DNA from 3 places in the Robertmurraya sp. FSL W8-0741 genome. Region 3 is predicted to be linked to each of the others. Evidence: predicted binding sites of a transcription regulator. Region 3 holds the regulator's gene; each other region holds the start of a gene.
The links. Region 3 encodes Rex, which represses fermentation and respiration genes when NADH is low (regulators of the CRP and FNR family bind a similar motif). Its sites were predicted from a motif close to TTGTGAAATATTTCACAA; they were not measured.
Positions count from the first base shown of each region.

Region 1 (11,169 bases), 2.3 Mb from region 3:
TTATGAATTCCGCTGCACAATAATCACTTCATAACCTTTGTTTCTTGCCTCTTGAGCTAGCTGCTCGGCATTTTCCCTGATTGAAAATGCGCCAATTTGTACTTTATAAAGCCCATCCTCCTGAAAGATATGAGTCGTAAATCCGCTCGTAGCAGCACGTCTCGCAAGCTGAATTGCATTTTCTCCGTTTTCAAAAGCGCCGATCTGAACACGATAGAGCGTTCCTGGATTTGAATTCGTTTTTTTTCGCAATTGAAAAGCTTTTTCAAGCCCAATGACATGCCCTCGAGCAATGCTGGCTCGAAAACTAGCATTCTGCAATCTTGATGCGTCGGTTGCATGGTCGATAAAGCCGTTCTCCGTTAGTAGAGCAGGCATTCTAGTTTCACGAAGCACATGAAAATTAGCTGTTTTCATCCCTCGATCTCGAAATAAACTCTCCAAGGCAATTTCTGGGTGAATTATGCTTTGGTATCTTGCTGTTTGTGTGGGAGCACTAGTATGTCGAAAACTCTCAAAACCTGTACCGCCACCAGCATTAATGTGGATCGATAAATAATAGTCTGCTCCCCATGAATTTGCATCGTTTGTTCTCTGAGCGAGACTAACTGTCACATCACCAGTTCGACTCATTCTCACTTCAACGTTTTCATATTCATTTACTAATATATCCCGTACTCTCACAGCTATATCTAATGTTAGGGTTTTTTCTTGCAGCCCATTTCCTTGTGCTCCTGGGTCAGATCCTCCATGGCCTGGATCTAAATAAATTTTGACCATAATCATCACCTCTCTTGATTATATATGATGAAGTACGATTTTTTGCTTGTACCATTATCCAATCAAAGCATGATTCGTATAAAAGATATTTTCTTCATTTATAAATATGGCTATATGTGAATTGATGTACTTCATCAGAAAGATGAATTTTACAGCGGAACGCTCAAACCTTTTAAAGAAAATCGGACTGCAATAGAAAAACCGGGCAGAACATATAAAAAACATCATGACAAAAATTAGTTTTTACCAACTATAAATAGCAAATAATAGATTTTCAACAGCTTTCTTTAGGTTAATATTTTGGCTAACAGTTATGTTGGGAAAATTTTTTTGCAAAATCTTACTCTACCTGGAAAGGTGTTTCCAATCCTGCTTGCGATTCATATTTTCCTTTTTGAAATCTATCAATTGAAATAAAAATATCATTTTCAAACTTTTCACCAGAATCTATAAAAACATTCGTTCCCTACTTCCTGATTAATATTTTGGTTTATTTAATTCGTTCATTAGTCTGGTCATGATTCGAATCTCAACTTTCTTCTAAAATGTTAAACCAATCGACCTCAACATCATTTAAAGATTTGATATTATGACCGTTATTTCTCACACATTCCCCAGAAGCAGATTTATAAGAATTGTCCTACAGTTATCGCCGTTCCGCTTTAAATAGTAATCGAAGAAAAACGAGCAATAAAATGGATAATTATTCCTTACTTATTTTGTAACAATTATCATCAAATAATTATGTTATCATCATATACACAGTGTTAATGTATCAAAATAACCTTTTTCTTGATTGTGTAAAACTTTTTAGGCAAATGTGAATAAATGATCAAAAGCTTCGTTTCATTATTTTGAGCTTTGTTAAACAATTTTGTTGATACAACGATTTTTGGTTCATATCGTGTGAAACCAAGGTTTCACGCGCCTTTCAGTATAACCGAAAAGTCTTCTGATTCCATGAAACGAATTGTCTGCAGCATGATTTCAGACATCTTTATTTTTTTGATTAAGTTTGTGAATTTATGAACATTTTGTGACAATTTTTCGAATCTTTTATGTTTTTATCAAGCACTTTCGGGAAAAGAAACTTTATTGAATAAGGAGTTGACATTGAATGAAAAAAGGATTATTTGCCTTTTTGACAACTGCACCTCTGCTATTCCTTAGTGGTTGTGAGTCGAAATTAGTTGTCTTCGACCCGCAAGGCCCAGTGGCAAGAAGCATTACAGAATTAATCAACTGGTCTTTAATTTGGATGCTCCTTGTAGTCGTTGTCGTTTTTGGATTATTTGGTTATATCGTCTGGAAATATCGTGAAAAAAAAGACAATTTAGACTACGAACCACCTGATGAACATGGAAGTACCGTATTGGAAATTATCTGGACAGCAATCCCAATTCTTATCGTTGTTGCCTTAACCATTCCTACTGTAAAGACACTCTATGCATTAGAAGAGGTACCACAAGGCTATGAGGATAAGGAACCAATTACCATACATGTAACTTCTGCTGACTGGAAGTGGATTTTTAGCTATCCAGAGGAAGGAATTGAAACAGTAAATTACGTTAATATTCCTGCAGACACACCTATTCTGTTTAAATTAACATCAGCGAGTACGATGCAGTCCTTTTGGGTGCCTGCTTTAGGTGGTCAAAAATATACGATGGGAAAAATGGAAACTGAGATGTATTTAATTGCTGATTACCCTGGTTCATACGAGGGACAGAATACCAACTTCAATGGCCGCGGCTATGCGGATATGAAATTTGAAGTATTGGCGCAAACTCGTTCTGAATATGACAAATGGGTTCAGGAAGTAAAAGAAACTGCTCCAAAACTAACTGAAGAAGAATACGAAGAGCTACTGAAACCAACTCATTTAGGTAGATTGACTTTTTCAAACACACATCTCGACTGGGTAAATCATGCTGACCACAATTCAAAAACATATACACACCCTGAACTTTATCGTGGGCATGGCTACCAAGGGAAAATATTTGAAGAAGAGGACAATTACAGAAATAAAACGAGTGATGACATAGACGAGCATGATCATCAAGAAGACACAGAACACGGAGGTGACCACAGTGGGCATTAAATGGGATGAATTTTTTATTACAGGTGATCCATTAATTTTAGGTTCACAAATAGCGATTGTTTTAACCATGGTCGGAATCGTAGCTGGAGTCACCTATTTAAAGAAATGGAAGTGGCTTTGGTCTGAATGGATTACAACAGTTGATCATAAACGTATTGGGATTATGTATATTATTTCTGGTGTGTTAATGTTTTTCCGTGGCGGGATGGACGGTCTTTTAATGAAGGCTCAAACATCAAGACCAGAAATGGAATTTTTAGATGCTCAGCATTACAATGAAATCTTCACGACTCATGGCGTCATCATGATTCTCTTTATGGCAATGCCAATGCTGATCGGGATTATGAATGTTGTTGTTCCCCTGCAAATTGGAGCTCGAGATGTTGCATTCCCACAATTAAACGCATTGAGCTTTTGGCTATTTTTCGGTGGTGCGATGCTATTTAACATCTCTTTTGTTATCGGTGGCTCTCCTGATGCTGGGTGGACTTCATATTTCCCTCTCGCAGGAAAAGAGTTTTCGCCTGGGATCGGAAACAACTATTACGCCGTTGCCTTGCAAATTGCCGGAATCGGAACATTGCTATCAGGAATTAACTTTGTTGTAACGATTTTAAAAATGCGAACGAAGGGCATGACATTAATGAAGATGCCTATGTTTACTTGGACTTCTTTCATTGCGTCTGTCATCATTATTGCTGCCTTCCCTATTTTCACGGTTGCTTTAGCATTAATGACCTTTGATCGCCTTTACGGTGCCCACTTCTTTACATTATCTGGCGGCGGCCTTGATATGCTTTGGGCAAACCTTTTCTGGCTATGGGGACATCCAGAAGTATATATTTTAGTTCTCCCTGCTTTCGGGATTTATTCAGAAATTATTTCAACATTCTCTCGAAAAACATTATTTGGTTATAAATCAATGGTTCTATCAATCTTAATCATTGCACTCTTAAGTATGGTTGTTTGGGTTCACCATTTCTATACAATGGGATCAGGACCTGCAGTAAACTCCATTTTCTCCATTACAACAATGGCAATCGCCGTCCCAACGGGAATAAAAATCTTTAACTGGCTCTTTACGATGCGCAAGGGCCGAATTAAAATGACCAATGCGATGCTTTGGTCGCTGGCATTTGTCCCTTGTTTTATTATTGGAGGCGTAACCGGGGTCATGCTTGGAATGGGTGCAGCAGATTATCAATATCATAATACGTTGTTCCTTGTTGCCCACTTCCATTACACAATTATTCCTGGTGTCGTTTTTGCTGTGTTTGCTGCTCTATATTATTGGTGGCCAAAAATGTTTGGTTTTACACTAAACGAGAAAATCGGAAGATGGCATTTCTGGTTGTTTGTGATTGGCTTTAACGCAACATTTATGCCAATGTTCTTCCTTGGACTTGATGGTGCAGTTCGTCGTTCTTATACCTACTCTGTAGAATCAGGATTTGCACCGTTATTCCTTGTTTCAGCTTTAGGTTCTGTCATATTGGCGCTTGGATTTATCGCTTTCTGTTACAATATTTATTGGAGCATTCGCCATGCCGACCGCAATATTACAGGAGATCCTTGGAATGCTCGCACGCTTGAATGGGCAACTGCTTCCCCTGTTCAACCTTATAACTTTGCAAAGCTACCTGAAGTAGATGGACTTGATCCATTTTGGAAAATGAAAAAAAATAATCAAGGTTTAACGATAAAAGATAGTGAAATTAAAGAAATTCACATGCCATCAAACTCCGGTCTTCCATTCATTATGGGAGTGGCCTTTGGAGTCGCAGGGTTCTTCCTTGTATTTGAGTGGCATATTGCTGCCGCGATTGCTGCAATTGGAATTATCGCTGGCTTGATTTACCGCTCCTTCGATTATGATGAAGGTTATCATATTCCAGTTGATGAAATTAAAGAAACGGAAAGCAAGTGGAGAAATGTGGAAGGAGAGGTGCATAATTATGTCAAGTAAGATCGATTATTCCTTGCCATTAGAATATCAAACTGAACAAAACCGTTTGAATATACTAGGCTTCTGGATTTTCCTTGGAGCTGAAATTGTTTTGTTTGCAACTCTCTTCGGTGTATATGGGGTCCTTTACCAGCGCTATGCTGGTGGTCCTACTCACCAGGATATCATTATGATTAAAGATGTTCTTATTCAAACCGTTCTCCTGTTAACAAGTAGTTTTACGATGGGGATAGCCATCTTTGAGATGCGGCGCCAGCAATTGAAGGGTCTTATTTTCTGGCTTGTAATCACTCTTCTACTCGGTGCAGGATTTTTATTCATGGAAATTAATGAATTTATTCATTATGTACATCTGGGAGCTACTATGCAAACAAGTGCTTTTCTCTCCAGTTTATTTGTTTTACTTGGTACACATGGAGCTCACGTAACATTTGGAATTATTTGGGCAATCATGGTTATCATTCAATTATTACGCAGAGGCTTAACACCAACGACTGCTCGAAAAACATTTATAATTGGTCTGTACTGGCATTTTCTTGATGTTGTCTGGATTTTTATCTTTACCTTCGTGTATTTAAAAGGGATGGTGGGCTAAATGGAGAAACATACAAATCGCTTTCCAATCAGCCATGTGTTAGGATTCATCTTTTCCTTAATCCTTACCTTTGGAGCAGCATATATTGCTTTAAAAACGAGTCTATCCTTTAAAGTAATTATGTGGATTATCGGCACACTGGCAGTCCTCCAAGCTGGAATTCAGCTTTTCATGTTCATGCACTTGCGTGAAGGTGAAGACGGAAAAACAAATGTAATTAATATTGTTTATGGAGTATTCATGGCTGTTGTTATCGTCGTCGGTTCGATTTGGGTCATGTCAGCTGGTCATGCTGCTCATTAAGAGTAAAAATCTATAATTCCTAAACAAAAATAATACCTCGAGCTTTCTCTACAAGCTTGAGGTTTCTTTTTGTTTATTTATATCTTCACCACTTGCCTCTTCCATCAACGGCAAGAACAACCCGAATCCAAATAAAAGCATAGACGAAACGATGATACTAATTCCGATTGACAATTGATAAGGAGCGCTGGGACCGCTTACAAAGAAGCTTGATAAAAATACGAGAAAGCCAAAAAAGATTCCGATACTCGTCAATTTTTTAAAGAAAAGTAAATTCTTAAGCTGTTTTTCAGTCATCCATTTCATCCCCTTTACCATTATTTAACGAAAAGTTCACAAATTTGTCAAACTTTTTTTTATCAAGCCCCTAAAAAAGAGGCTGTCCACGGGGAGTTGTCCATTCTACTGACTTTTTCAGTGGTATTAATGGAGAGGTGTATTCGGACAGAACGGGGATAGCGAGAAAGACATTTGTCCGAATGAAAGGTGTATTCGGACAGAACAACGAGTGAAACTTTTAAGGTCAAGTCCGAATAAGCTCCCAATTCGACTAACTAGAATAAATGAAGTCATCCCGTAGGAGTCTTCGTGCCTTCCGTTCCAATCAACCTATATTAAATCTTTTTTGGCTTATCAATCCATTTAATTATAATAAAGTATTTAGAAACTGCCGCGACGGAACTAGAAGGAAAGATAGAAGCATTAACTGAAGACATTGAAAAGGAACCCGAAACAATATTCGTAAAGAGAAACGAAAAGAACGTAGTCAATTAAAGAAAACGGTGAAGTTCATCCGCGATAGCTTCTTACCTAGACTGGCTAAATATAAAGAACAGATTCAAATCTTCGGTGTTCATAATAGTAATTCTCAAACGGACAAAGACGCACCTTCATGGGCATGAAGGTGGATCATATGAAAAATGGTCAACTAAAAGCAGGATATAACATACAGGTGGGAACGGAAAACCAGTTTATTTTGTTTTACACGATTCATCAACGTCCAACAGACACCCGTTGTTTTATCCCACATGTGGAGAAACTATCGTCCATTTCTTTACCAATGCCTAAAACTATTATTGCTGACGCTTTGATATGGAAGCGAAGAAAATGATGTTTATGCAGTTGGGGAAGAGAAAGAACCAAAGTTTGAATTTCTAATCCCTTAAGGATCGTACATACAAGAAAAGATACGTAAATATAAAAACGATATCAAAAATGCAAAACACTGGACATACCGTGAACTTTTTGGAAATGAACTACATTCACTCCGTAAGGTAAGGCAATTCCTTGCGCTATTATCGTAGCCGTGAATACTAAATTGATCCGATATTTGTAAAAGGTTTGTAAGGATAATCGCAGTAGAAAAACAAAAAAGCTGTTTATAAATATTGCCTTTAGTAAAATCATGAGCTTCATTTAGAACACCTTTTTTCGTCTGCTTCCCATTATTTCGGACTTTTATGAAGAATGCTATTGAAAAGCTCGCGGAAATCAAGAATAATTTCTTCGCAAAATAAAAAAAATAGACTGAGTCAAAGAAAACTTTATTACTAGCACACCCAAAATGTCATGAGCGAAAAATGCGAATAAAGGATTTTAGGAGGAGCAATATGTACGTTTCGTGGATTCTCAGTCTACTCTTACTGATCCATCCTCAAAATGGAGTACCGCTAAGCATTACAGAAAATAATGATACGATCACAATAGTGAAACGTCAAGAAGTTATGATTCCAGCACCGGGTCTCGAGCTCATTGATCCGGTGAAATATGAACAATTACTTAGACAGATTGAACAAAACGTTGAAAAGAAACCTAAAAACGCAACACTTAGCGACTCCGGGCATATCATCCCAGAAAAAGTGGGCTACAAACTTAATCGCCATGTATTTACGGAAGCCTTTTTTCATTATTATTTTCATAATCGATTAACGACATTGGAAGTGCCAAAAATGTTGGTCTATCCGAAAGTAGATAGTGAGCTTCTTTCCATCATTAGAACTAAACGATTAGGACAATACAGGACATACTTTAATTCAAAAAATAAAGCCCGCTCAAAAAATATTGAATTAGCGGTGGAAGCCATTAATAATCAAGTTGTGTTCCCTGGAGAGATTTTTTCATTCAATAAAGTAGTCGGAAAAAGAACCGCTGAAAGAGGCTATATGAAAGCCCCTGAGATTGTAAAAGGCGAATTAATTGATGGAATTGGTGGAGGTATCTGTCAAGTTTCCTCCACTCTCTTTAATGCAGTAGACCTTTCAGGTGTAACAATGATCGAGCGTTACTCACATAGCAAGCATGTGCCCTATGTTCCACCAGGTAGAGACGCTACTGTCAGTTGGTATGGTCCAGATTTTTCCTTTAAAAACGAATATAATCAACCTATTTTGATTCGTGCAAAAGTTATTGGAGGTATGGTGATTGTGTTTGTGTACTCATCGGAAGATATTAATTATAAGCCACAGAAAATTTCTTAATGCCTCCAAGCATCTTAACCATCATTCCCTTTATTTTGCATGATTTTTTTTAGTTCCTGCTCCAAATCAACAATAGGTAATTCAAATAGCTGCTTATCATTGATCTTATAGATTCCAAAGTCAAGCAATCTTTCAATGAGCAGATCTCTTTCATTCATTATCTATTCCTCCTTGCGAGCGAAAAAAAACCTCTTCTTATCAAGATCCGTTCAAGTAAGAAGAGGTTTTGCCTTTAACCGCTCATCTTATCTTTCAAGCAATGCTTGTTGGAATTGGCACAGTTCTCTTGAAACGAGTCTGTTGCCGAGGTTTCTTAGGGCCAAATCCCTCCGCCTCTCTGGATAAGTGAAATTAATCATATTAAATTTATAGGATTACTATAAATCAGTTCAATCATTCTGTCAATCATCTAATAGCACGAACTTTGATAAGTCTAGGGGCATTACTTAATAACGCAAGTAAAACTATCGCACATAAAATGGCTGAACCCAGCATTGCACCTCCATTAACAACGAGCGAATATATAACCGGAGACATACCTTCTGGTGCATAGCTCCCCCAAAAGATGATACCTGCTAAGAAATGCCAAAAATACCGGGCAATACTTCCAACAAAAATGGCAATTACTACCCAGCTAAGAGCCTTCTTTTTATTTCCTTTTTGGAACTCTGCTTGGATAGGTTTAATGAAAAAGCCAGCGAAACCTATAAAAGCAAAGGCCACAAAATATTCAATTAAAAATTGAATAGGCGTTAAGAAATAAGCATCACCTACTGCAAACTGTAATAGTCCCCAGATGAATCCCGCGAGAAAACTAACTTTAAGGCCCCAGCGAAAAGCTAAAATAAATATAGGTACCATTGCGAAAGAAATAGATATCCACGGACCGAGGTCAATAGATGGAAGTAGGTCTAAAATTAAGGCAAATGCAGCAAAAAAAGATGCCTCAATTAAAGCCAATAAACTTAGTTTTTTCATAAAAAAATCCCCCTTTTTTTCAAACGAAAACACAAGGGAGAACATGATGAGATCATATCTAAATAATCATCCACATCCCTGCGCTAGCATTAACTAACAGGTTCAAAGGGTCAGAACTAATGTTCACTCTCAGCTATAAGCTCCCCTTGTGGTTTCCGTTATAAATTGTCTCACACAGTATACCTTAATTCTCCCTATTTGTGTAGTAGTTCTTTGAATCAGAATAATATTTCAGGAAATATCGGAAAATAAGGGACACAAACTTGTGAGGTGCACAATGAAAAAAATCACCTTTATCCCTGTTTTTCTCCTTATTCAATCATTAACGAATCTGGCAAATGCATTCAGTCAAAAAGATATGTAAGAAGCCTTTATTAAAAAAGACAATCTGTTGACCTTTGTAAATCATCGGAAAAAGCAAATTACACATTCAGGATGTTTTTGGTAATGTAAAGGAGTTTTTTGTCGTGCCACAAAGCTTAAAATTGACAATAAGAATATTATGTCAAATAATATGGTTTTTTTTAATTACTCAGCGATTGGGAAATGGCTTTCATTCATCGTTGCACCGACAGCTTCTTTGGTGATGGAGGATTGTCGAGAAATGATAAGACTTTGGATATATTAAATGAAATGATTTATGGAGTAGGTTCACCTTTAAAAGATATATTAGCGTATATTGGCAGTGGAGGAGGAGCTAATTATTTCTAACATGATTCGATCCATTTCCCTTCTTCAGGTTTGAAAAGAGAAATGGATCGGCTAAAGACTTTAAACCTTAGGGCTTGAAAGCAAATTCTGCAACTTGCTCAGGATTTCTCCCCCAGTTATTTTAAGTTCACCTCCGCCCTGAACTGTCGATTCACTCCCACCACCTTTCCCATTAATAAGCGGGAAAATCTCATTGGCGAGCGTTTTCATATTTATTTTTGCTGCCTTGTCACGCGAAAAAACGAACTGGATTTTATCGAGATTCTCGGTTATAAAGAACACATTAACTCCTTGTCCGTGTTCAATCATGATGTGAGCGAGTCTTTGAAGCTGTTGAAACGATCGATTTGTAAACACTTTTGCAATCACTTTTGCTCCAGACCAGTCCTTCAATGACTTCATTAATTGTTCAGCTTCCAGCTGTATACATTGTTCTTGTAAATCTGTGATCACTTTAGCTTGCGATTTGTTTAAATCAAGAAGTTTTTCGGTAGCAATTGGCAATTGTTTTTCAGAAGCGCTTAGTAATTGGCTCAACTCTTTCAAAATAGAATGCTTCTGTTGTAACTGGGTTTTAATTCTATCTCCACATATAAAATGGACTCGGACTTTATTCCTCTGCTTCTCCCAATCAAGAATCTTAATCATCCCAACTTCTCCTGTAGATGATGGATGTGTTCCGCCACATCCGTTGTAATCATAACCGGGAATTATGACAAGACGAATATTCTCTGTTACAGACAATTCTTTTCTTAACTTATACTGTGCCGCTTCAGATTGAGATACCCATTTTGCTTCAATCAGACGATTTTCAAGAACAATTTCATTGGCTCTCCTCTCTGCTTCAAAAAAAAGTTCCTCTGATATTTGCCCTTGATCAAGATCAATTGTCGACACTTCTTTACCGAGATGAAAGCTCACCGTATGAATCTGAAATAATTCTTCAAAGGCAGCTGTCAAAATATGCTGTCCAGCATGCTGCTGCATATGATCAAACCTTCTTTGCCAATCAATCTCTCCACTAACTTTTTCTATATTTGCTAGTTTTTCTTCTACATAATGGCGTACTTCACCATCTATTTCTTCCACTTTTACAACCTTTCTCCCGTTAAGGGTTCCGGTATCAAAAGGTTGTCCTCCACCAGTTGGATAAAAAGCAGTAGCATCTAATACAACATACCACTCACCATTTTCATCCTGTCTTTGTCCTCTCCCCTTAGCAACAAATTCTTTAATGTATGCATTTTTATAAAATAGC
Region 1 covers NZ_JBBOQG010000001.1:2,515,016-2,526,184, reverse strand. The annotation lists gene NST02_RS12235 (N-acetylmuramoyl-L-alanine amidase) at 1-780, opposite strand; gene qoxA (cytochrome aa3 quinol oxidase subunit II) at 1,898-2,881, shown strand; gene qoxB (cytochrome aa3 quinol oxidase subunit I) at 2,871-4,847, shown strand; gene qoxC (cytochrome aa3 quinol oxidase subunit III) at 4,837-5,442, shown strand; gene qoxD (cytochrome aa3 quinol oxidase subunit IV) at 5,443-5,745, shown strand; gene NST02_RS12210 (hypothetical protein) at 5,794-6,042, opposite strand; gene NST02_RS23780 (hypothetical protein) at 6,659-6,856, shown strand; gene NST02_RS12200 (VanW family protein) at 7,356-8,222, shown strand; gene NST02_RS12195 (Fur-regulated basic protein FbpA) at 8,237-8,380, opposite strand; SAM riboswitch class I at 8,465-8,570, opposite strand; gene thiT (energy-coupled thiamine transporter ThiT) at 8,628-9,200, opposite strand; TPP riboswitch at 9,259-9,357, opposite strand; gene NST02_RS12185 (alanyl-tRNA editing protein) at 9,972-11,169, opposite strand, start outside.
Region 1: qoxA (cytochrome aa3 quinol oxidase subunit II) is a predicted target of Rex. The motif match lies at 1,796-1,813, and genes of this name have one in related genera.

Region 2 (11,169 bases), 3.8 Mb from region 3:
GACGGTACTGTAATCTTTGTCACTGTGTTACCTTGTCTAGTTTACTATAGTTAAACTGGGAGGTGATACGGATGAAAGTTAATTATCCAGTAAAAGAAGCGACGGATATTAAAGAAATTAAAGCAATGCTTAAGCCATTTGGCGGTAGATGTGCTAAATTCGTTGATGGCAACCTCGAATATCAAATCAAAGAAGAACAGGAAGATGAAGCTTACAAGCTATTAAAAGAAAAAGGGATCGTTCAGTAAAGGCCTGACTTTGGATAATCGAGTCAACGAAAATCGTGACTGGACCGATATATGGACTGTTTTGACCGATATATTTGCATAAAGACCGAAATATTTTGATTTAGACCGATAAAACGGAATAAAGACCGAAATATTTTATTTAAGACCGATATCCAAAAAAGAACTTAATTTTGTTTGGGGGCTGTCCACAATGGACAGCCCTTTTCTGGTTTATTGGCGTTCAATTTTGAAGTAAAAGCTTTTATTCGTAGCAATCTTCCCTGAATCGGCAATGATCGATGAAACATTTTCAATAGGCCTTCGTATAAAAAACAAAGGGGGTATAGTGAGCCAATGGTTTTTCATTCAAAAGTAGATGCTTTTTTTGTGAATTTTATGTTGATTGTCGTGCTCATTGTTGGTTTGGCTTCATTCTTTCCATTATTTTTAGAAGGTGGAACTGAGCCTTTAGTAGTTATGATATTGACTTCAACTTTTTTTATTGTGATCGGCTTTATTTTATGGTGTGTCTTTTCCGTTAAATATGTTTTCTATCAAGGCTATTTATTGGTCAAAGGCGGACCAATTAGAAGCAGAATTCCGTATGAAGAGATCACAAAGGTTTCCCCGACAAGAGAAATCCTCACGGGTTATAGAATATTGTCATCACGTGACGCAATTGAAATTTTTTATAAAAAAGCTATTTTAGGTAGTGTGAAAATTTCCCCGAAGGAGCAAAAAAAATTTATTACCGAATTAAAAAAACGCTGTCCTCATGCACAGGTGGAAAATGACACACGCTAAACTTCCTCATGTATTTTTGTTGCACCGCTTTATATAAAGAGGTTCTATTAAAGCACCTGCGAAGCATTGTTTCGCAGGTGCTTGTTTATTTTGAAAGACTTTATAAACACCTTACCTATGTGCTTAATAATGAAATGTCAAGCTGTAAATGAACATTTTGTTACAGGATTCCACTTACATTAATTACAAAACAGTATCAAAAGTTACCTATCTAATCTGCCTGTACAAAGCCAAATATAATGACAGTGAATTCGACAATTGTGTTGTGGATTCACAAATTTTTGGAACTAGAAAAGGAAACAGGAGGTTAGAAAATGGAGCTTAGACAATTAGAGTATTTTGTTGAGGTAAGTCGTTTGAAGAGCTTTACACATGCTGCAGAATCACTACATGTATCACAGCCATCCATTTCCAACTCACTTCATAAGCTAGAACGGGAATTAGGGGTAAAACTTCTTGAGAGAACAACGAAGAGCGTTTCGCTTACATTGAAGGGAGAAAAATTTCTCGCTCGTATGGTCGAGATTTTAGCCAATATGGATGAAGCGATACAAGAAATTAGTGACGCAAATGATGGAGTCGTGAATTTTGGCCTTCCACCGATGATTGGTGCACAAATGTTTCCGAATGTATTTATGGGATTTAAAGAAAAATATGCAAAGATAGAATTTGCGGTTATTGAAAAGGGATCTGTCGCAATTAGAAAGCTGATTGAAAAGGGGGAATTGGAAATGGGCTTTATTATTCTCCCAGAACAGTCCGATAAATTAGAAATGCTGCCCCTAGTTCAGGATCAGCTTGTCATATGTATGCCAAAAAATCATGAATTAAGTCGAAAAAAGAGTTTAAGCTGCAGTGATCTGGTTAATGAGAAATTCATTATGCTCTCTGAGGAATATGTACATCATGATGCCTTATTAAAGCATTGTTTTCCGTCTACGATAAAGCCGAACATTATTTTTACATCAGATAAAGTTGAAACAGTCAAGGCAATGGTTGCGAAGGGGCTCGGACTTTCTTTGCTGATGGATCTATACGTGAAGGACCGTCAAGAGATCGTTTCTGTTCCATTGCAAAATCGCATTTATATCAATATTGGACTAGCTTGGAGGAAAGGAAAAAAATTATCCAATGAATATAAAAAGGTAGCGGAGTTTATTCGTGATTATTTCAATCAAAGCAATCGAGTGGCAAAGTGATCACAATTATTTTTGTAATTGTGTTTTTAAAAAAGGAACTTTGTGAAAAATTTCACTTATAGTTTTTACCTATTAGTTTATAGAAAATCGGTATTTCACGGTCAAGAAATTATATGTGAAGATATGCACATAAGCAGGAGTTAACAGCTCTCTGCCCATTTTGAAAACAAATATTTTAGGGAGTGAAAAAAATGGGAGCGGCAGTAAGAAATTTAGCTCAGCCTCAAATTCCTTCAAAGATTCGGCAAGCAAAGGAGAAGCCAAGCAAAGAAGTTAATTTTCTCATGTTGTTTATTACGTTAGCAGTTGGAGCGATAATTTGGTTTATCGGGGCACCTGTTGGTTTGGATCCAAAGGCGTGGCAGTTGTTTGCCATTTTCGTAGCTACGATAGTCGGGCTCATCATTAAGCCGATGCCGATGGGGGGCGTGGCGATTCTCTCGATTACAGCGGTTGTTTTAACAGGAACGTTGGAGTTAGGCGATGCTTTAAGTGGCTTTCAAAATACGACGATCTGGTTGATTGTCATCGCCTTCTTTATTTCAAGAGGATTTATTAAAACAGGCTTGGGGAATCGTGTGGCCTACATGTTTGTTAAAAAATTCGGAAAGAAGACATTAGGGCTTTCTTATTCATTGTTAATCAGTGACTTAATTTTAGCACCCGCGATGCCAAGTAATACGGCCCGTGGTGGGGGAATAATCTTTCCGATTATCCGCTCTTTATCAGAAACATTTGGCTCGAAAGTGGAAGACGGGACAGAAAGGAAAATTGGTTCCTTCCTCACAAAAGTTGCTTTCCAAGGAAATATGGTGACTTCTGCTATGTTTTTAACAGCGATGGCGGCCAATCCTTTAGCAGCCTCACTCGCCGGTGATGCTGGAGTTAGAATCACATGGACCGGCTGGGCAATTGCCGCATTAGTGCCAGGGGTCGTCAGTTTGATTGTCGTCCCTTACTTTATCTACAAGGTTTATCCACCAGAGATAAAAGAGACCCCTGCAGCAGCAGAAATTGCGACGAAGAAACTGCAGGAGATGGGACCTATTCGTAAATCTGAGTGGAATATGATTGCCGTATTTTTACTCATTTTAGGCTTATGGATTTTTGGTGAAAACATTGGAATTAATGCAACAACGACAGCGTTGATTGGATTATCAGTCTTATTGCTATCATCCGTTTTATCTTGGAAGGACATTAAAAAAGAAGAGGGCGCATGGGATACATTGGTTTGGTTTGCAGCCCTTGTGATGATGGCCTCCTACTTAAATACATTAGGGATGATTCCATGGTTTAGCGACTTGATGAGTGGAGCAGTAAGTGGTCTTTCTTGGATCTTGGCATTAGGTGCATTAGCACTTATTTATTTCTATTCTCATTATTTTTTTGCTAGCAGTACGGCTCATGTCAGTGCTATGTATGCCGCCTTTTTAGCGGTTGCAATGGCTGCGGGTGCACCGCCAATGCTAACAGCTCTTATTTTAGGATTCTTTGGCAATTTATTTGGCTGTATTACGCATTATGGTTCAGGGCCGGCACCGGTTTTCTTTGGTTCCGGTTATGTAACGCAAAATAAATGGTGGTCGATCGGTTTTGCCATTTCTATTATTCATATCATTATTTGGGCTGTGATTGGTGGAGTTTGGTGGAAAATTCTTGGACTATGGTAAACCGATTGTCAGGAGGCGATCTCAGTTGAAATCACAATGCTGTCAAGCAGACGTTATGAAAAGAAGCAAAATAGATGCCTTTCATGGAGCGGATGACGAATATGAACTGCAAATACCAGTCATCATTTGCAGGAAATGTGGCCGTGAAGAACAGCTTATTTTCAGTGGTCAAAAAGTAAAAACAAATCGTAAAGCAAGCTAGAAAAAACGGAGGGGTAGAAATGAGAGAGATAACAGTAGAGCAAATTACTGAAGCAGTAAAAAGAATGAGCATTGAGGCGGCATGCGATCTTCCAGAAGATGTTGAAAAATTACTGAAAGAAGCAGTCGCAACAGAAGAATCACAGTTTGGGAAATATAGTCTTGAAAAAATAGTGAAGAATGTCGAGCTTGCGCGAGCAGAACATGCCCCGATGTGTCAGGATACAGGAATTGTCATTGTGTTTGCAGAGGTGGGTCAGGACGCTCGAATCGTTGGTGGAAGCTTAAACGACGCCATTAATGAAGGAGTAAGACAGGGTTATCAAGAGGGCTATCTACGTAAGTCTGTCGTCCGAGATCCGGTTTTAGATCGGAAAAATACTGGCGATAACACGCCAGCGGTCATTTATACAGAACTTGTACCCGGTGACAAAATCAAGATTCAAGTTCTTCCTAAGGGAGCCGGCAGTGAAAATATGGGGGCATTAAAAATGTTAAAGCCTGCCGAAGGATTAGAAGGGGTCAAGGATTTCATCATTAAAGCGGTTACCCAAGCGGGAGGAAACCCTTGTCCGCCAGTCATCGTTGGAGTTGGAATTGGGGGCACGATGGATAAGAGCACTCTTTTAGCGAAGAAGGCATTGGCCCGTCAAGCTGGTCAGCCCCATCCAAATCCAAAATATCAAGCACTAGAAGAAGAATTGCTAGTAGAGATCAATAAGCTGGGAATAGGACCTCAAGGCTTCGGTGGCAAAGTAACAGCTTTAGCTGTTCATATTGAAACCTATCCAACGCATATCGCGACCATGCCAGTATCCGTTTGTTTAAATTGCCATGCTGCAAGACATAAGGAAGCCATTCTTTAATAAAGGGGGAACGAATATGACGAATATTAAAAAAATCACCACTCCGTTAACAGACGAAGTTGTCAAAGGTTTAAAAGCAGGCGATCAAGTATCGATATCTGGCGTCATTTATACTGCGAGGGACGCTGCCCACAAGCTTTTAACTGAAGCGATTCAAGCAGGGGAAGAGCTGCCTGTTGATTTCAACAATCAAATCATTTATTATGCGGGGCCAACACCTGCCAAGCCAGGAAAGGTCATTGGTTCATGTGGACCAACGACAAGCGGTCGGATGGATGCCTACTCGCCGTTAATGATGGAACAAGGATTAAAAGGGATGATTGGGAAAGGCCCTCGCAGTAAAGAGGTCGTGGAAGCGATGATTGCTAATCATGTTGTTTATTTTGCAGCAATTGGTGGAGCGGCTGCATTGATTGCCGATTCCGTCAAGGAAGCAGAAGTTGTTGCCTTTGATGAGTTAGGCCCAGAAGCTATTCGCCGCTTAGTAGTTGAGGACTACCCTTGTATCGTAGCGATAGATTCAGAGGGTCATAACTTGTATGAATTAGGTGTTCAGCAATACAAGATCGTAGATTAAGGCAGTGCAGAAGAAGAGGGGGGACACCGATGCTAAAGTTTGATGTAGTTGTAGTGGGAGCTGGTGGTGCGGGCATGATGGCCGCACTATCAGCTAGTGAAAAAAACAATTTAAAAGTAGCCGTGCTAAGTAAAATTTTCCCGACTCGTTCCCATACTGGAGCGGCTCAAGGTGGAATTAATGCAGCAATGGGCTATAGAGACAGCACTGATTCTCCAGAGAAGCATTTCCGAGATACGGTAAAGGGAAGCGACTTCCTGGCAGATCAGGATGCGGTGGAATTTTTTACATCTGGAATGCCAGATATGATTTCAGAATTAGATTACTACGGGGTACCTTTTTCTCGAGATGAGAAAGGGCAAGTGGCGCAACGGCCTTTTGGCGGAGCGTCGAGTCCAAGAACATGTTACTCGGCCGATAAAACAGGCCATGTTATTTTGCATGCATTGTATGAGCAATGTTTGAAAAATCATGTTCAATTTTTGAATGAGTGGTTCCTATTATCATTAGTCGTTGAAGATGGGAAATTTGAAGGACTGGTAGCGATGGATATTCGCGATGGAAAAATTCATCCGATCCAAGCGAAGTCAGTTGTTATCGCCTCAGGAGGATTTGGACGAATTTATTGGAGCAGGACAACGAATGCCATCAATATGACTGGTGACGGTACAGCTGTCTGCTTTGAGGCAGGAATTCCTCTGAAGGATCCGGAGTTTATTCAGTTCCATCCAACAGGTCTTGCCCAGACGGGAGTGCTTTTATCAGAGGCTTGCCGTGGGGAAGGTGGATATTTAATCAATAAAGATGGGGAACGCTTTATGGCCCGTTATGCACCGGAGAAAATGGAGCTTGGTCCCCGCGATCTTGTTTCTAGATCAATAGAGACGGAGATTAAAGAGGGACGCGGTTTTGGTGAAGGAATGACCTCTTACGTCCTCATGGATCTTCGCCATTTAGGTGAAAAGAAAATTATGGAGCGTCTTCCTCAGGTACGTGAATTGGCATTGGAGTTCGAAGGAGTCGATCTCATTAAGGAGCCAGTGCCGATTCGTCCAAGCTGCCATTATACAATGGGTGGAATCCATGTGTCCGACTACAAGACGTGCAGTACACCGATTGAAGGGATCCATGCAGCAGGCGAGTGCTGCTCTGTGTCGATTCATGGTGCGAATCGTTTAGGCGGGAATTCTGTAGCAGATGTTGTCTTCTTTGGAAAGTATGCCGGGCTTGGCGCGAAGGAATCAGCGATGAGAAGAAGCTTCGGTCGTACAGAGAAGCTTGAGCAAGAAGCGAATGCATGGAAGACGAAATTTAAAACCATTCGCGAGAAAACAACGGGAGTCAGTATGTTCTCCATCCGCAATCGTTTAGCGGAAACGATGTGGAATTATGTTGGGATTTTTCGGACAGAGTCTGAAATGGCACAAGCATTGGCAACCGTTGATGAACTAATAGAAGAGTACAAGGACGCCTACGCTGGTGACGCTTCAGTAAAATACAATATGGCTTTTATCAATTATGTGGAAATTGGAAATATTTTAAAGCTAGCAAGAGCAGTGGCTATGGGTGCTCTTAATCGTCGGGAAAGCAGAGGCTCTCATTCAAGAGGGGATTATCCGACTCGTAATGACGAACAGTTTCTCAAGCATACGCTCATTTATAAGGACGGAGAAAATTATCGACTGGAGTATGCACCGGTAACGATTACAAATTATCAACCGGAGGAGCGGAAGTACTGATGGAAATGATGACAGTAAAGATTAAAAGATTTGATGGCCGCAACAGTTATTATCAAAAGTATGAAGTTCCTTATGAAAAGGGCAAAACCATTTTGTGGCTGTTGACAACTATTCGCGAAGAGCAGGATCCAACATTGAATTTCACTTCAGCCTGTCGCCATGCCATCTGTGGCAGCTGTGCAGTTCAAATAAATGGAAATGCCTTTCTTGCTTGTAATACGCCATTAGATGATGTACTGGACACATATAAAACGATGAATTTGACATTTGAACCGTTAAAAAACTTCGAAGTGATTAAAGATCTGGTCATCGTTTGGGAACCAAAAATGGAAAAAATGACGAAGGTGAAGCCGTGGATAATCCCGGGTGAAGAGGGAAGCAAGGAAATAGGATTTCTTCAAAGTGAAGAGGATTTTCAACAAATTGCTGCTCCAACCGATTGTATTCTCTGTGGGGTTTGTGCCTCTGAATGCAATCAGCTAGCAGTGAATCAAGATGGTTATCTTGAGCCATTCATTTTAAACAAGGCATATCGTTATATCGTTGATACTAGAGATGGTGCCCCAGAACAACATCTCAAGCCTGTTTTGGAAAATGATCTATGGAAATGTCTCCATTGTATGCAATGTGTGTCCCAATGTCCGAAGACGATTCCTTTAACTGACCAGATCGCATTTTTACGCTCTGCAACCATGGCTATGGGTGAGCTAGATAATCAAGGGGCTAAGCATGCCTATGCTTTCCATGATGACGTGAAAAATAAAGGCCGTTTAAATGAAACGATGCTCCCGATCAAAACAGATGGATTGGTGCAAACAGCTTTGACGAAAATTCCATTTGCATTGCGAATGGTGAAAAAAGGCAAGATTAACCCGCTCCATATGCCAAAGCAGATCTCTGGGATTCAAGAAGTGAGAAAACTATACGAATACGCTGAGGAGGTTAAGTCATGACGTTAACATACGCATTCTTTCCAGGCTGCACTTTAGAATCGGCTGCTGAAGAGTTAATGATATCCACGAAAAAAGTTGCAGAAGCACTTGGGATTGAATTGATTGAATTAAATGGCTGGACCTGCTGTGGAGCAAGCCATATCCAGGATATTGATAACTTCTTGTCGACCTCCATTAATGCGAGAAATATCGCATTAGCTGAGAGCCTGGGAGTCTCCAAGTTATTGACCGTTTGCAATACGTGTACGCTTATGCTGCGGACAGCGAAGTTGAAAATGGATAAAAATGAAAGGTTGAAAGAACAAGTGAATGTTGGACTAGATCGGGCAGGTTTGCAGTACAAAGGGACGGTTGAAGTGACTCATCTGCTTTGGGCTTTGCTTGAGGACTACGGACTGGAAAACTTGAAAAAGAAAGTAACGGTCCCTTTGAAAGGATTAAAGGTGGCGAATTTTTACGGCTGTCACATTGTCATGCCGCCAGATGTGATGGGTTTTGAGAACCATCGTAACCCACAATCGATGGAGATGGTGGCAGAAGCACTAGGTGCAGAATGTGTGGAATTTGATCAAAGACTCGCTTGCTGCGGCTTCCATGCTGTTTTTCCGGCACAAAAAGAAGTTATGACAATGACGGGAATCAACTGTTTATCACCGAAGGAAGCGGGTGCAGATTGTATTGTCACGCCTTGCCCTCTTTGCCAAATGCAGCTTGATGCCTATCAGCCCGATGCGCAAAAACGCTTTGACCAAGATATAACGATGCCTATCATCCATTTACCACAATTAATTGGTTTGGCACTGGGAATAAGTCCGGAAGAGCTGGCGATTAACCGCCACGTTGTCGATGCAATCCCTGCTCTTCAAAGGAAACTACAATTGGCATAATCAATGTTTTCTCCAAACTGTGGTTAAATCAGATCTTACGATTTAAAAAGAGGGGATGGAGCATGAACGATCTCTATCAAAAAAGAGCGAAATTAGTGGGGCATGTGGATAGCGGTTTGCTTTGGCTCCTAAATATGCATGACGATTGGATTCATGATCAATATGGGGAGAGCTACATCTACCATGGGATTATTTATTCGAGTACGACCCCTTTTCATGCATTATCAACATCCGTTACAGGCTACTTTCAAGATGATGATACGAAGCGTTGGCTTAAGGTCAAGGATGGTAAGGCAATCTTTGAGCCAAAGGATATTTCTCTTGCTTGGAAGGACCAGCTTGAAGAGTTTTTCACATTTACGTTTACAACAGGAAGGTATATCCGTTACAAGGAGGCTAAGCTTCTTTAACGCATGCTATTTACTTCTCGGTCTTCAACTTTGAAGGCCTTTTCCTGTTTATTTCCAATTTATACACTTTGTTAACATTCATTAAATGCTCGTTTTTCGGCCAATCATGGGTAGGGGCGTTATGTTATGCTTGCGCCATAAAATGTCGAAGTCGACAATTAAAGAGGTGGTCGCCCATGAAATGGAAGAAAGTAAAATTGAAATATATGGTTATTCTTCTTGTGGGGATTGTCGTTAGTGTATCAATTCTTATCACAGGTTATTTTATTAATGAAACGGTTTCGGAACGAATTGTAGCTAGTCAAGAAGAGAAGGCCTTTAATGTCGCAAAAATGATTGCCCAAACACCGACGATCATTGAAGCGTTAAATGGGTTAGAACGTGAAGGAAGGATTCAAGAGCTGACTGCGAAAATGCGAGAGTCTACAAATGTGGAATTCATCGTTGTAATGGACATGAACGGAAGTAGAAAGTCTCATCCAGATCCCGATAAAATTGGCGAGAAATTTGTGGGCGGAGATGAGACCGATGTTCTTATGGGAAAGGAATATTCTTCTGTTTCGGAAGGGACACTCGGCCCATCATTACGAGCTTTTACACCAATATTTGATGAAAACCATCTGCAAATTGGGGCAGTTGCGGTTGGAATTTCTCTAAATCGTATCGATTTTGTATTAAGTATACTGCGTGGAAATATATTTATGGGAATTTGTATTGGCATTATTTTTGGCGCTGTTTGTGCCATTCTTTTATCATCTTTGGTTAAAAAAGTGTTATTAGGGTTGGAGCCGTCCGAAATTGCCAGAATTCTGAAAGAAAGACAGGCTCTGATCGAATCTGTTCATGAAGGGATTATTGCAGTGGATAAAGAAGGGGATATTACTATTGCGAATCAATCAGCTGTAAGCTTACTTGGAAAGACTGGTACTGAGCAAGATTTGGTCGGTAAAAAAATTGATTGTATCTCGAGCAGCTCATTTTTAAGAAGGTCATTGGAAACGGGCAAGGAGTATCTTGATCAAGAACAGGTCGTAAACGGCAAAGAACTTATCAGCAATACGGTACCGATCATTGTAAATGGCGATATTGTCGGGGCTGTTAATATATTACGAGATAAAAGCGAGATTAAACAGCTTGCTGAACAATTAACGGGAGTGCAGCTTTACGCAGATGCCTTAAGGGCCCAATCCCATGAATTTATGAATCAACTCCATTGTGTAATGGGGTTGATTCATTTAAAGGAATATGCTGAACTGGAAAACTTCATCGAAAAAACGGTCGAAGATACACAGAATGACATTAGCAATATGACAAAAAAATTGCGGGATCCTGCTTTAGTAGGTTTTCTCCTTGGAAAGCTAAGCTATGCGCGAGAATCTGGAATAACGTTTGCATTATCGATTAATCCTGTCTTCCCTATTTGGAAAGATGCGAAGTTCTCCCATGATTTAATTACAATCATTGGCAATTTGCTTGACAATGCCATAGACGCGGCAGTGGAGAGTGCGAATAAGCAAGTGAGCTTAAAGCTTGAACTTTTTGATAAGAAATTAATAATTGAAATGCGAGATTCTGGCAAAGGGATAAAAACACCATTTCAAAAGTACATTTTTCAGAAAGGCTACTCAACGAAAGG
Region 2 covers NZ_JBBOQG010000001.1:983,662-994,830, forward strand. The annotation lists gene NST02_RS04660 (hypothetical protein) at 72-248, shown strand; gene NST02_RS04665 (PH domain-containing protein) at 582-1,031, shown strand; gene NST02_RS04670 (LysR family transcriptional regulator) at 1,346-2,230, shown strand; gene NST02_RS04675 (anion permease) at 2,515-3,900, shown strand; gene NST02_RS04680 (hypothetical protein) at 3,926-4,102, shown strand; gene NST02_RS04685 (fumarate hydratase) at 4,122-4,967, shown strand; gene NST02_RS04690 (Fe-S-containing hydro-lyase) at 4,984-5,544, shown strand; gene NST02_RS04695 (FAD-dependent oxidoreductase) at 5,574-7,283, shown strand; gene NST02_RS04700 (succinate dehydrogenase/fumarate reductase iron-sulfur subunit) at 7,283-8,236, shown strand; gene NST02_RS04705 (CoB--CoM heterodisulfide reductase iron-sulfur subunit B family protein) at 8,233-9,123, shown strand; gene NST02_RS04710 (molecular chaperone GrpE) at 9,186-9,533, shown strand; gene dcuS (DcuS/MalK family sensor histidine kinase) at 9,710-11,169, shown strand, end outside.
Region 2: NST02_RS04675 (anion permease) is a predicted target of Rex. The motif match lies at 2,271-2,288, and genes of this name have one in related genera.

Region 3 (10,502 bases):
AACATCTTCAGCAATTAATAATAATGGCTTGCCTTGTTGAACTACTTGCTCAAGCACTGGTAAAATTTCTTGGATGTTGCTGATTTTCTTATCAGTAATTAAGATATATGGATTTTCTAGAACTGCTTCCATTTTGTCTGAGTCTGTTACCATGTATGGAGATGCATATCCACGATCGAATTGCATACCTTCTACTACATCAAGTTCTGTCGTAAATCCTTTAGACTCTTCAATTGTGATAACGCCGTCGTTACCAACACGCTCCATTGCTTCTGCGATTAGTTTTCCTACTTCTTCGTCAGCAGCAGAAATCGCAGCAACTTGAGCGATTGCTTCTTTGTTTTCAACTGGCTTGGAAATAGCATTTAATTCTTCAACAGCAGTAGCAACAGCTTTTTCAATTCCTTTACGGATAACCATTGGGTTAGCACCAGCGGTTACGTTCTTTAAGCCTTCACGAATCATCGCTTGTGCAAGTACTGTAGCTGTAGTTGTTCCGTCCCCAGCAACATCATTCGTCTTGCTTGCAACTTCAGCAACTAGCTTTGCTCCCATGTTTTCAAAAGCATCTTCTAATTCGATTTCTTTTGCAATGGTTACACCGTCATTTGTAATTAACGGAGATCCGTATTTTTTCTCAAGAACCACGTTACGACCTTTTGGTCCAAGGGTTACTTTCACTGCATCTGCAAGAGCATCTACACCACGTAGCATCGCGCGGCGAGCATCTTCACTGAATTTAATCTCTTTTGCCATTTGAAAAAAACCTCCTTAAATAATGTTTATATTAAAACAGCCATAATTTTAAAATCTTATTCGCCGACAACAGCTAAGATGTCATTTTCACGTAAAATTAAATACTCTTGACCTTGATACTTCACTTCTGTACCAGAGTATTTTGAGAAGATAATGCGATCACCTACTGAAACTTCAAGAGCTACACGCTCACCGTTGTCTAGTACACGACCAGTACCAACAGCTACAATTTTTCCTTCTTGAGGCTTTTCTTTAGCTGAATCTGGTAAAACGATACCGCTTGCAGTTTTTTCTTCCGTTTCAACAAGCTCAATAACAATGCGATCACCTAATGGCTTTAACAAGTGAAACAACCTCCTCAATTAATATTATGTAATATTTATTAGCACTCGCACACTTTGAGTGCTAACACAATTAATATATTAATGAATTCTCTTTTTTTTTGCAAGTATCATGCACGATTTTTTTAAAAAATTAACACAAATTTTTACATGAATTTTCAGATCGTACTACGCTTCATTTCCTGCCGGTTCTTTCTTGTGTATAACCTTTCAAAGTATGTACTACTTTTGAAAAAATATCCATCGACAAATATTTTAAGGCAACTATTTGTACGTTTAGCAATTTTATTAGTAGAATGGTTTTAGTGCATCATTAGTTAGGTTTAAAAGGGGAATCATAATTTGAAAAAAGAATATTGGTACATTTTAATCATTTACATTACGATGCAACTTTCAACTTTTGTTGGGGTGCCGGCTTTAACATTTGGCGGCGTGCTAATTGGATATAGTATTGAGGAGATGGCTGTTTACGCTGTCGTTATTTGGATTGTCTTCAGCTTTTCCGTAGCCTTGCTCGCGACTTTATTCCTTTTGCGTAAAGAAATGAAGCAACCAAGCTTGGATCGAGAGACTGCTTCTGTTTCAGCCTCAATCTTTTGGGCGATCGCTGGTGTATTTCTCGCGTTATTTGCTCAAGGGTTAGCTGCCAATATTGAAAGTTGGTTAGGAATAGATATGGGCTCTGAAAATACACAGCAAATCCTCTCTTTGATTGAATCCTTTCCAGTTGTTGTCATTGTCAGTTCTGTTATTGGACCCATTCTGGAAGAAATCGTTTTTCGTAAAATTATTTTCGGCTCACTTTATAAGCGGCTGAACTTTTTTCTCTCAGCCATAATAAGCTCCATTATTTTTGCCTTAGCCCATGCAGAAATCGAACATTTATTGCTTTACTCAGCAATGGGCTTCACCTTTGCTTTTCTTTATATTAAAACAAAACGAATTATTGTTCCAATCATTGCTCATGTTGCCATGAACACCTTTGTTGTTCTCGTGCAATCTGTTTTTAAAGAAGATATTGAACGAATGCTACGAGAAGCAGAATCTATTCAGAGCTTCATTGGAGGTCTTTTTCTATGATACGAACACCTTTGTTCTCAGGTATCCTTTATATTGTTCTTGGACTTTTATTTACCTATTTTGCCGTCCAGGATGTTCAGCGTAATGGCGAATGGGGAATTTTCACCTATTTATTCGTCATTTTAGCTACCTTTGATTTCGGAAGTGGGATTCGAATGGTTCTCTTTCACTTCAAAGTAAAAGCCATTCAAAAAGATAAAAAATAAACAGCATAAAAAAAGGCATGAACTTAGTTATACCGAGTCCATGCCTTTTGTCATAAAATTATTCCTCTTCCTCATCTACTCCATAATGCTTAAGGAAATACACCAATGATTGAAGCTCCACAGCCAGATCAATATGGTGAACTCTTGTTGTCGCCGGTACGGTTAGTCTTGCCGGTGTAAAATTAAGGATTCCTTTAACATTAGCTGCTACGAGTCGGTCTGTAATCGTCTGGGCAAATGGAGCTGGTACCGTTAAAATTGCTACTGTAATGCCCATTTCTGTAATTATTTTTTCAAGCTCGTCCATATGATGAATAGGAACATCCCCGATCGATGTACCGATCTTCGCCTCTTCAACATCAAAGCCAACAGCAATTTTTGTATTATTATTTTTCAAGAAATTATAATGAAGCAGCGCAGTACCTAGATTTCCGACACCAATCAACGCAACTTTTGTTAACTCATCTTGATCAAGGGTCTTACGAAAAAAGGTTAGCAAATAATTAACATTATAACCATAGCCTTTTTTTCCTAAGGCACCGAAATAGGAGAAATCTCTCCGGATTGTTGCTGAATCTACCTTCACCGCTTCACTTAGCTCAGCAGAGGAAACCCTCTGTTTTCCTGAAGAATGTAAATTCTTTAAAAAGCGATAATATAACGGTAGTCTCTTTGCCGTTGCTTGAGGTATTTTCACTGTATCGTTACTCATTTTATTTCCCCCACCCCTATATAGTCCTTTTTTAACGAGTTAAACCTTATCTTACTTCTTCTTCCCTTTTAAAATCGCCGTTTTTCCCACCAGTTTTTTCCACTAAATACGTTTGACCAATAACCATGCCCTTGTCAACAGCCTTACACATATCATACACTGTCAGAGCGCAAATCGAAGCCGCTGTTAACGCTTCCATTTCTACTCCCGTATTTCCTTTTGTCTTAACAGATGCAGTAATTTTTAACTCATAATTCTCATCTTTTATTACCCACTTGAATGAAATATTCACTCCTGTCAAGGGAAGCGGATGACACATTGGTATAATATCCGCTGTTTTCTTACAAGCCATAATTCCTGCTACTTGAGCAACTGCAAGTACATCCCCTTTTTTATTTTGCTGCTGGGTAATTTGCTCGTAAATTTGTTTATTTACTGTAATACTAGAGTTAGCAATTGCCGTTCTTACGGTTTCCTTCTTATTGCTAACATCGACCATTTTTGCTCTGCCTTCTTCATTAAAATGGGTAAACTCTGCCATTATCAAACACCTCACTTCAAATGATACACTATTTTGTGATCTTTGTGAAAACATTGTTATTATCTTCACAATAAATTTTTCCTTTCACGAGGAAAAAAAGTGTCTCGTAATAAAGAAGAGTGTCAGGAAAAATCTTCTTTAATTGCTGTTCTTAATGTTCTACGTTACACTATTCCTAGACATACTGAGGTGAAACGAATGATACTATTACAAGTCAATCAACTATCAAAATCATATGGGGCTGACCCCATTTTAACGAATATAAAACTTGAGGTACAAACAAAGGATCGGATTGCACTCGTTGGACGAAATGGTGCTGGAAAATCAACACTCCTGAAAATTATCGCTGGACAGCTGTCTTATGAAAGTGGCGAAATTATTAAACCAAAAGGTGTCGAGATTGGATATTTAGCACAAACCACCGGACTGGAATCGGATTATTCCATTTGGGATGAAATGTTGACGGTGTTCCAGCATTTGAAATCACAGGAACGTACGCTGAGGCAATTGGAAGAAAAAATGGCTGATCCGGCTATCTTCAATCATTCAACTGAGTACGAAAAAATTATAAAAGAGTATGATCAGCTGCAAGTATCCTACAAAGAAAACGGTGGCTATCAGTACGAAGCAGATATTCGCTCTGTCTTGCATGGATTAAATTTCCATTCATTTGATTACTCAACAAAAATTTCGAGTTTGAGCGGCGGACAAAAAACAAGACTCGCCTTAGGAAAGCTATTGCTAACGAAACCTGATATTTTAATTCTTGATGAACCGACAAACCATCTTGATATCGACACTCTTTCATGGCTGGAAAACTACTTACAGAGCTATTCTGGTGCTATTCTTATCGTTTCCCATGATCGCTACTTCCTAGATAAAGTCGTGAACCAAGTGTATGAAATTTCGCGTTTAAACATCACAAGATATACAGGGAATTATAGTGCGTATCTAGAACAAAAGGCATTGAACTACGAGCGCGAGATGAAGCAATATGAGAAACAGCAGGAAGAAATCGCTAAACTTCAAGACTTTATCCAACGCAACTTGGCACGCGCTTCCACAACTAAAAGGGCGCAGAGTCGCAGAAAACAATTAGAACGAATGCAAGTGATGGACAGGCCTCTTGGTGATGAAAAGTCAGCCTCATTCGGCTTTGACATCGAAAGACAAAGTGGAAATGACGTATTAAAAGTAGACTCTTTAGCAATCGGTTACGACAGTGAAAAAATTAGTGAAGGGCTCTCCTTTCGCCTCACAAGGGGAGACAGTATTGCCCTTGTTGGCCCAAATGGAATTGGCAAATCCACTCTATTAAAAACAATTATCGGTCGATTACCCCAACTGGCTGGTGATATTCACTTTGGTTCAAACGTAACTATCGGCTATTATGATCAGGAGCAGGCTGAATTAACATCCAATAAAAGGGTTTTAAATGAATTGTGGGACGACTATCCTTTAATGAACGAAAAGGATATTCGCACAGTATTAGGGAATTTTCTTTTCTCTGGAGATGATGTATTAAAAACTGTCTCAACTTTAAGCGGTGGTGAAAAAGCGCGACTAGCTTTAGCCAAACTAATGATGAAAAAGGCTAATTTTCTTATTTTAGATGAACCGACAAACCATCTTGATTTAGACAGCAAAGAAGTATTGGAAAACTCTTTAATTGATTACCCTGGAACCATTTTATTTGTATCACACGATCGCTATTTTATTAATCGGATTGCGACAAAAGTATTGGAGCTTAGCCCCCATTCCGCAACCGAATTTCTCGGTGACTATGACTATTTTGTTGAGAAAAAGCTTGAATTTGAAGAGTTAAAAGCATTGGAACAAAAAAATATATCAACAGCAGGTTCACAAATAAAGCAAGAAAAGACAAGTTATCAACAGGATAAAGAAGCAAAAAAAATAGAACGGCAAAGAAAAAGAAGAATAGAAGAAATCGAACAACTGATTGAGGAGCTCGAAGGAAAAATTGAAAAAAATGAACAATTGCTGTGCGAGCCTGAAATTTTTCAGGATCACGAGAAGGTTTTAAACCTTACTACAGAAACAGAGCAGGCAAAAGAACAGCTGGATCATCTCCTTGAAGAATGGACTGAATTGGCAGAATAATTTTCAGAATGAAGCACCGGGATAGCAACACTATCCCGGTTTTTATTTTCCACATATTTGTCCACATTTAAAACCCTTATATTAATGCCCTCCACAAACTTTTCCACATTATCCACAAAAAATCATCTATTTATCCACATTTTCCACAAGGAATAAGGTCTTATCCACAGAAAAACCCGATTGCTCGGGTTTTTCTCGCTGTTGTATTTATTAGTTGTGAATCGTAATATCTAAGCCTGGGTTTGCATTTAAATCAAGCTTTGCACGTTGCCCTTTATCATAAAAGATACTTCCCGCTGCAGCAATCATTGCTGCATTATCCGTGCACAAATACAACGGCGGAATCACTAGTTCAACTTTTTCTGTGGAAAACGCTTCTTCCAACCTTGTTCTTAGTCCTTTATTCGCAGCTACTCCGCCAGCCAACAATACTTGTTTAACATTATATTCCCTTGTTGCTTTTAATGTTTTCGTAACTAACACATCAATGACACTTTCTTGAAAGCTAGCGGCTAGATTTTCAGGAATTAGCTTCTCTCCACGTTGTTCAGCATTGTGGACAGTGTTGATAACTGCCGATTTTAATCCGCTGAAACTAAAATCATACGAATCCTCTTCCAGCCATGCTCTCGGCAATGGAATCGTCGCCTCTCCAGCCTGTGCCATTTTATCAATATGTGGCCCACCTGGATATGGGAGGTTTAGCGTTCTTGCAACTTTATCATAAGCCTCTCCAGCAGCGTCATCCCTTGTTTCCCCAATTACTTCAAAATGGCCATGCTCCTTCATATATACTAGTTCAGTATGTCCACCAGAGACCACTAGTGCTAATAGCGGAAATTTCATTTCTGCCACAATTCGGTTGGCGTATATATGACCAGCAATATGATGTACGGGAACTAACGGTATTCCATGTGCAAACGCTAAAGCCTTCGCAGCATTAACACCAATTAGCAATGCCCCAACAAGTCCAGGCCCCTCTGTTACAGCAATTGCATCCATGTCCTTAAACTCTAAATTAGCCTTTGTTAGCGCCTCTTCCAATACAATCGTCAATTGTTCAACATGATGCCTTGATGCAATTTCAGGAACAACTCCGCCAAAGCGCTTATGGCTGTCAATTTGTGACGCAACGACATTCGCGATGATTTCTCGACCATTTTTTATAATCGCTACAGCGGTCTCATCACAGCTTGTCTCAATTCCCATAATATATTGTTCTTTTTTCATTACAAATTCACCCACATTACTAATGCATCTTCATGATTATCGGTATAATAGCTTTTTCGGATTCCTCCATTTTGAAAGCCAAGTTTGCGATAGAGAGATTGGGCAATATGATTGGACACTCTTACTTCCAATGTCATTGTCTTCGCACCCTTTTCCTTCGCAATCTCCATTACTTTCTTTAATAGCGCCTCCCCTAATTTTTTACCGCGGTACTTCGGCAGTACAGCAATATTGGTAATATGTGCTTCATCAACAATAATCCATACCCCACAATATCCAAAAACCCCATCCTCATCCTCTAATACCGTATATAACGCAAATCGATTTTTCGTTAATTCATTTACAAACGATTCTCGGCTCCAAGGACTGGTAAAGGACTCATTTTCTATGAACACAATTTGATCGATATCCTTCTCTTCCATCTCACGAAATGTAAGTTGTTTAGTCATTTCTCTCTCTTCCTTAGTTAGAGTTCTTTGCTTTGTTCGCTTCGATCCATTTAGCTTCCGCTTCCGCCAGTCGAATATAGTTCGGGGCAAAGGAATGAATATCAACGCCATTTCTATGCATACCGAGAAAGGCTAGCTCCGCAGGCCGTGGATTTTGCTCGGTGATTTCAGCAAATTGAGCCTTCTCCCCCATTATTTCCGCGATTACATCTTGATGTAAAGGCAGGTCATTCCCTACAAAAAGAATTGGCTCTGAAAAAGAATACAACTGGTCCGCCCAGTCTCGCGATTGAAGAATTTGGTCGCTTTCTACCGTTTCTAACTTTCCTTTTTTATATTGATACAAACCTGTATAAATTTGTCCACGTCTCCCATCAAAAAGAGGTGAGACCGCTCCCGAAAAGTATCTTCCAACAGCGGCTGCTAATATTTCTAAGCTAGACACTCCAACGAGTGGAATATTTAATGTCCAAGCTAACGTCTTTGCAATTGTCACACCTATCCTTACACCTGTATAGGAGCCGGGGCCTTGGGCAACCACAATTTTGTTAATATCTTTTGCAGTAAGATCGCAATCTCTTAATAATGTTTCAATTGAAGGCATCACACGAATGGAATGATTCTTCTTTACATTCGTTATATATTCTCCAATTACCTTCTCTTCATCGATGACGGCAATTCCTAAAGCGTAATTTGATGTATCAATGGCTAAAACCTTCATATTCCTAACTCCTTACATAATTCCTCATAACGGGCACCCTGTGGCATCAACGTAATTAACCTTGTATCATTGGCTCCATGCCTTAAACGAATCATTAACTTATCTTTTGGGAGCTGCTCTTCAATTAAATGGGCCCATTCAACAACGGTCACTCCATCTCCTTCAAAATATTCATCAAAGCCTAAATCTTCATCCGAATCCTCTAATCGATAAACATCCATATGATACAGTGGGAGAGCTCCATTATACTCTTTAATAATTGTAAATGTTGGACTGTTGACCGTTTTCTTTATGTGCAACCCTTCAGCTAATCCCTTTGTAAAAGTGGTTTTCCCCGCGCCTAAATCTCCTTCTAAGGTAATGACATCCTGCGGCTTTAATAGAGCAGCTAATCGTTTTGCCAACTCCATTGTTTCGGCAGGATTTTTCGAAGTAATTGTATATTCACTCATATTCATATATCACCTGAATCTATTTAAAATATAAACATCGTTGTTTTTACATTATCGCACTAAACATTATGTGCTGTTTTAAACTATTTTACTTTCTCAAATATATGTGCTGCATTCAATTGTATAAAACAGTGCTGATTAAAAATGCAACAGATATGAAAAAACCTTAGGACTTCTGCTCCTAAGGATGTTTTTAGTACTTGTAAGACAAGTAACTTTCCTCTATCTGTAGTTTACCTTAAATCACAAGAATGAGCAAAAACATGCGTATACACATAAAAAAAAACGAAACTAAGTTTCGTTTTACACTCATAAATGGCGGTCCGGACGGGACTCGAACCCGCGACCTCCTGCGTGACAGGCAGGCATTCTAACCAACTGAACTACCGGACCAAAGTAGTTTCAGCTTTGTTGAAACTACTCGATTGCGGAGGCAGGATTTGAACCTGCGACCTTCGGGTTATGAGCCCGACGAGCTACCAGACTGCTCCACCCCGCGATAATAATATTAAGTAGCTTATGCTTCTAGCATGGTAAAGGACTGTTCCGATTTCAGTTAGTACTTCCAAGAAGACGCCTAATCGGTATGATTCGCAATTCTTTAATTAAGATGTTTCGCCCGGCAACGTCCTACTCTCACAAGGGGACAGCCCCTCACTACCATCGGCGCTGAGAAGCTTAACTTCCGTGTTCGGTATGGGAACGGGTGTGACCTTCTCGCTATCGTCACCGGACTATTTGATTGAAGGAAATCGATTTTGCTTACGCAAAAAGCTTTGTCCCTTCAAAACTAGATAATGGATGAAGAAGAAAAAGACCGAGTAACCTATTTGGTTAAGTCCTCGAACGATTAGTATCAGTCAGCTCCACATGTCACCATGCTTCCACCTCTGACCTATCAACCTGATCATCTTTCAGGGTTCTTACTAGCTTGCGCTATGGGAAATCTCATCTTGAGGGGGGCTTCATGCTTAGATGCTTTCAGCACTTATCCCTTCCGCACATAGCTACCCAGCGATGCTCTTGGCAGAACAACTGGTACACCAGCGGTGCGTCCATCCCGGTCCTCTCGTACTAAGGACAGCTCCTCTCAAATTTCCTACGCCCACGACGGATAGGGACCGAACTGTCTCACGACGTTCTGAACCCAGCTCGCGTACCGCTTTAATGGGCGAACAGCCCAACCCTTGGGACCGACTACAGCCCCAGGATGCGATGAGCCGACATCGAGGTGCCAAACCTCCCCGTCGATGTGGACTCTTGGGGGAGATAAGCCTGTTATCCCCGGGGTAGCTTTTATCCGTTGAGCGATGGCCCTTCCATGCGGAACCACCGGATCACTAAGCCCGACTTTCGTCCCTGCTCGACTTGTAGGTCTCGCAGTCAAGCTCCCTTGTGCCTTTACACTCTGCGAATGATTTCCAACCATTCTGAGGGAACCTTTGGGCGCCTCCGTTACATTTTAGGAGGCGACCGCCCCAGTCAAACTGCCCACCTGACACTGTCTCCCTGCCCGATAAGGGCAGCGGGTTAGAAGGTCAATACAGCCAGGGTAGTATCCCACCGATGCCTCCACCGAAGCTAGCGCTCCGGTTTCCAAGGCTCCTACCTATCCTGTACAAGCTGTACCAACATTCAATATCAGGCTGCAGTAAAGCTCCACGGGGTCTTTCCGTCCTGTCGCGGGTAACCTGCATCTTCACAGGTACTATAATTTCACCGAGTCTCTCGTTGAGACAGTGCCCAGATCGTTGCGCCTTTCGTGCGGGTCGGAACTTACCCGACAAGGAATTTCGCTACCTTAGGACCGTTATAGTTACGGCCGCCGTTTACTGGGGCTTCAATTCGCACCTTCGCTTACGCTAAGCGCTCCTCTTAACCTTCCAGCACCGG
Region 3 covers NZ_JBBOQG010000001.1:4,817,138-4,827,639, forward strand. The annotation lists gene groL (chaperonin GroEL) at 1-756, opposite strand, end outside; gene groES (co-chaperone GroES) at 813-1,100, opposite strand; gene NST02_RS23630 (CPBP family intramembrane glutamic endopeptidase) at 1,440-2,177, shown strand; gene NST02_RS23635 (YdiK family protein) at 2,174-2,383, shown strand; gene NST02_RS23640 (redox-sensing transcriptional repressor Rex) at 2,442-3,095, opposite strand; gene moaC (cyclic pyranopterin monophosphate synthase MoaC) at 3,142-3,636, opposite strand; gene NST02_RS23650 (ABC-F family ATP-binding cassette domain-containing protein) at 3,835-5,757, shown strand; gene tsaD (tRNA (adenosine(37)-N6)-threonylcarbamoyltransferase complex transferase subunit TsaD) at 5,968-6,987, opposite strand; gene rimI (ribosomal protein S18-alanine N-acetyltransferase) at 6,987-7,436, opposite strand; gene tsaB (tRNA (adenosine(37)-N6)-threonylcarbamoyltransferase complex dimerization subunit type 1 TsaB) at 7,450-8,157, opposite strand; gene tsaE (tRNA (adenosine(37)-N6)-threonylcarbamoyltransferase complex ATPase subunit type 1 TsaE) at 8,154-8,609, opposite strand; tRNA gene NST02_RS23675 (tRNA-Asp) at 8,926-9,002, opposite strand; tRNA gene NST02_RS23680 (tRNA-Met) at 9,035-9,108, opposite strand; rRNA gene rrf (5S ribosomal RNA) at 9,227-9,343, opposite strand; partial or broken rRNA gene NST02_RS23690 (23S ribosomal RNA) at 9,440-10,502, opposite strand, start outside.